2 regions of the Sphingomonas sp. BL-S-28 genome follow, and region 2 is predicted to be linked to the other one. Evidence: predicted binding sites of a transcription regulator. Region 2 holds the regulator's gene; the other holds the start of a gene.
The links. The regulator LexA, encoded in region 2, represses DNA repair genes until DNA is damaged. The targets are predictions, from matches to a motif close to GTTCCNCNCTTGTTCT.
Positions count from the first base shown of each region.

Region 1: ACZ1JC_RS23655 (ATP-dependent helicase) is a predicted target of LexA. The motif match lies at 824-839, and genes of this name have one in related genera.

Region 1 covers NZ_CM145484.1:3,187,405-3,189,603, forward strand. Annotated here, with positions in the region: gene ACZ1JC_RS23645 (hypothetical protein) at 1-30, opposite strand, end outside; gene ACZ1JC_RS23650 (hypothetical protein) at 118-726, opposite strand; gene ACZ1JC_RS23655 (ATP-dependent helicase) at 843-2,199, shown strand, end outside.
Region 2 covers NZ_CM145483.1:51,686-53,884, reverse strand. Annotated here, with positions in the region: gene ACZ1JC_RS00280 (molybdopterin molybdotransferase MoeA) at 1-578, shown strand, start outside; gene lexA (transcriptional repressor LexA) at 691-1,389, shown strand; gene ACZ1JC_RS00270 (ComEC/Rec2 family competence protein) at 1,553-2,199, opposite strand, start outside.

The sequences.
Region 1 (2,199 bases), on a different replicon from region 2:
AGCAGCAAGTATAAGCAAGTAGCGGGACATCCGGATTTCTCCATATGATGAAACGAACCCCGCACGGTGAAATACACTGCGCGGGGTTCGGTTCCAACTATACTTTTACAACGACAATCAGACTCCGCTGCGATTGCGGCAATTGTCCGTCACCGTCTTGCTGCACTTCGGATAGGTCTTGTCCATCGCCGTTGCCGGCGGCGGCGTCAGCGCGCCCTTATAGGGGCCGCCCTGGTAGCTCTGGTCCGCCGGCATCGCGGGGGGCACCGATTGTGCCGCCATCTTGGGATCGGGCACGCCGGTGGTCGGCATCCCCTCCCCCGGCGGATTGGCCTGCCCGGCCGGGGTCGACGGCTTCTGACCGTTGAGCTGCTGGGCAACCGCGTTCCAGGCGATCTGCTGCTGTTCCGGACTCATCTTGTAGATCTGGCCGCGCTGGTCGGGCGTCAGCGCCCAATAGCCGCGCTGCTGCTCACCAGTGAGGTTCCAGAAGTAGGCTTTGTATTCCGGCGTCCACGTATCGTAGTCGGCCTTCATATCGGCGGGCCACGAATCATACGTCGCCTTCTGCTCGGTCGTCATCGCGCCGGAATCCGAAGGCGCGGCCGGAGCCGGCGGAGCTTCGGGAGTTGGCGCAGGGTCGCCCACGGTGCTTTGGGCAAGGATGGGGCCGGACAGGGCCGCCAGCGAAAGTGCGGCAGCGCCGGCCAAAAGTTTCATACGCATGGCATCTCTCTCCATGTCTATCGCTATGCAGAAGCGACGCCCGGTGCCGGGGATTGTTCCGAAGATGCGACGAAGCGGCCTTGCGCCACGATGCCCCGTTCCCTAGATGTTCACGGGTGAACGATCTGCAATCCTCCCTGCCTGACGCCTCTTCCGACCCGTTGATCGAGGGGCTGAATCCACCCCAGCGCGAGGCGGTGCTGACCACCGAGGGGCCGGTGCTGATGCTGGCAGGGGCCGGCACGGGGAAGACAGCAGCGCTCACCCGCAGGCTGGCGCACCTCGTCCGCAGCCGCCTTGCCTGGCCCAGCGAGATCCTCTGCGTCACGTTCACCAACAAGGCCGCACGCGAAATGCGCGAGCGTGTGGGCCACCTGATCGGCCCCGCCGTCGAAGGGATGCCCTGGCTCGGCACTTTCCACGCGATCGCCGCCAAGATGCTGCGCCGTCACGCCGAACTCGTGGGTCTGCAGCCCAATTACACGATCATCGATACCGACGATCAACTGCGCGTGCTGAAGCAGCTGATCCAGGCCGAAGGACTGGATGAGAAGCGCTGGCCCGCCCGGCAACTGGCCGGCTGCATCGATCGCTGGAAGAACCGCGGGCTCAACCCCGCCGATCTCGATGCCGGCGAAAGCGAAGCCTATGCCAATGGGCGCGGACAGAAGTTCTACCAGCTCTATCAGGATCGTCTGAAGACGCTGAACGCCTGCGATTTCGGCGATCTGCTGCTCCACATGCTCAACATCCTGCGCACCAATCGCGATGTGCTGCAGCAGTACCAGCAGCGCTTCAAATACGTGATGGTGGACGAATATCAGGACACCAATCAGGTCCAGTACCTGTGGCTGCGGCTGATCGCGCAGGAACGCAAGAACATCTGCGTGGTGGGGGATGATGACCAGTCGATCTACTCCTGGCGCGGCGCGGAAGTGGCCAATATCCTGAAGTTCGAGAAGGACTTTCCCGGCGCGAAAGTGATCCGGCTGGAACAGAACTATCGCTCCACCCCGCAGATCCTCGCCGCCGCATCCGGCCTGATCGGCGAGAATACGCAGCGCCTGGGCAAGACGCTGTGGACCGAGCGCCATCCCGGCGAAAAGGTGCGCGTGATCGGCGTGTGGGACGCGCCGGAGGAAGCACGCCGCGTGGGGGACGAGATCGAGCGGCTGGAACGCGAAGGCGCCCCGCTCGACCAGATCGCCATCCTCGTGCGCGCGCAGTACCAGACGCGCGAGTTCGAAGACCGCTTCATCTCGATCGGCATGAAGTACCGCATCGTCGGCGGCTTCCGATTCTATGAGCGCGCCGAAATCCGCGACGCCCTCGCCTATCTGCGCGTCATCGCGCAGCCATCGGACGACCTTGCGTTCGAGCGTATCTACAACGCCCCCAAGCGCGGCCTTGGCGCCAAGGCGCTGGAGGCACTGCACACCCTCGCCCGCCGCCGGGGCATTCCGCTCGCCATGG
Region 2 (2,199 bases):
CGGTCTCGGTCGACAGAATCGGCCCGGTGGGCGACGATCTCGATGCCCTGATCCACGCCTTCGAATCGGCCGGCGACGCGGATGTCATCGTTACCAGCGGCGGCGTTTCCGTTGGCGATCATGATCTCGTCCGTCCCGCACTCGAAGCATGGGGTGCCGATCTGGATTTCTGGCGCGTGGCAATCCGGCCCGGCAAGCCATTGCTGGTGACGCGAAAAGCGCGTGGCCAGCGCGCGCAGATCGTGATCGGATTGCCGGGGAATCCGGTCTCCAGCCTCGTAACCGCATACCACTTCATGTTGCCGGCTCTTCGCGCGTTGCTCGGCGCCCGCAGGCCTGCACCGATGCCGTTGCTGGCCCGTTTGGCCGACGCCTTGCCGCCCAGCGGCGATCGACGCGAATTCGTGCGCGGCCTTTGGGATGGCGAAGCCGTCAGCGCCCATAGCGTGCAGGACAGCAGCGCCTTGGTCTCTCTGGCCACAAGCAATGTTCTTATCGATCGCCCCGCCAACGCCCCCGCTGCCAATCGCGGGGATACGGTTTGGGTGTACTTGCTCCAGAATGGCGGTATTGCTTGACGTTACCGGATTCGTTGCTTAATTGTTCCCTCATTGTTCGCGAACGAACCTCCATGTGTTCTTCGTGAAGGGAACAGACCGCCAATCTCGGCGAAGCAGGTGAGGCAGCCAGATGTTGACGCGCAAGCAGCACGAATTGCTCCGGTTCATTCAGGTGCGCCTTGAAGAGAGCGGGGTCTCGCCCAGCTTCGAAGAAATGAAGGATGCGCTGGACCTCAAATCGAAGTCGGGCGTTCACCGGCTGATTTCGGCGCTGGAGGAACGCGGCTTTATCCGTCGTCTCCCCAATCGGGCCCGCGCCCTTGAAGTGCTTCGCCAGCCTGACGATGTGACCAATAAGGGCCCTGCTGCCGCCACTACGCCTGCGACACCGCGAGAAGCGCCCGCTGCTCTGCGCACGGCTCCACGGGCTCCGGAACCGGCCAACGACGTAATCGAGATACCGCTACACGGCCGCATCGCCGCCGGCGTTCCGATCGAGGCAATCGAAGGTCAGGCGATGCTGCCGGTGCCGGCAGCCCTACTGGGTTCGGGGGATCACTATGCGCTTGAGGTTTCTGGTGATTCGATGATCGAGGCCGGTATTCTCGATGGCGACCTGGCGCTTGTTAAGCGCACCGATACGGCGCGCGATGGGGAAATCGTGGTGGCCCTCATCCGCGGTGAGGAAGCCACCCTCAAGTATCTCCGCCGCGAAGGGCCAAAGGTTCGGCTCGATCCGGCGAACGCCGCATACGAGCCCCAGATTTACGGCGCCGGGGAAGTGCAGGTTCAGGGCAAGCTCGCAGGCATTTTGCGCCGCTATCACTGACAAGGGGTACGGACCCGATCGCCGGACTGGCATCGCCGCACAGGCTCGCGGCATTCTTGGGGTGTTTTCCAATCGGGTGAAAACACCGGATGGTTCGGAAAACGGGACATACGGGAGTTGGAGGGGTTGATCCGAGGCAGTTGGATCAACCCCTCCAAATATCTCACCAGCCATGGCTGCCATGGCTTTGGGCCACCGTTCGCAGCGCCTGACCTTTCAAATCTATGACGATCCCGCCCGTTTGCTTCAGCATGGGACGATCGATTTTCAGCCATCGCGGCTTGCAGCTTTGCGGCAGCGAGCGATCTGCGATGACGATATCCACGCGGCCACAGGCGCGTGCCAGCGAAGGGATCGGCACATAAGCATCGCTGCGTGCGATCAGAACATGCCACATCCTCTCGCCTCGCCAGAAGGCGGTCGCGCAAAAGTCGTCATTGCATCGGACCTCATGCTGTCCGGGCAGCGCGAGCGGCAGTTCGCGCTGCCCGGCAACTTCCAACATATTGTCCAGCGCATAGCCGCTCCTGCTCTCGCGCAGGATAGCCGGTCGCCCATCCCCCACCGCCATGCCGATATAATGGCCGTCACCACTCACCAGAATGTCGGGAGGAACGATCAGCGCCAATCCGGCGACACCCGCAAACGCCGGAACGAGACCGAGAAAGCGCACCTTCCCCGACCACAAGGCCAGCCACAAACCGCCTATGACGAAAAGGAGAAAATGCCCCGCTCCCATCACCGGAAGGAGGCGAACCGCGCCGGGAAGATCCGCAACGACATGGGCAAGTTCGAGAAGGAGCGCAATGG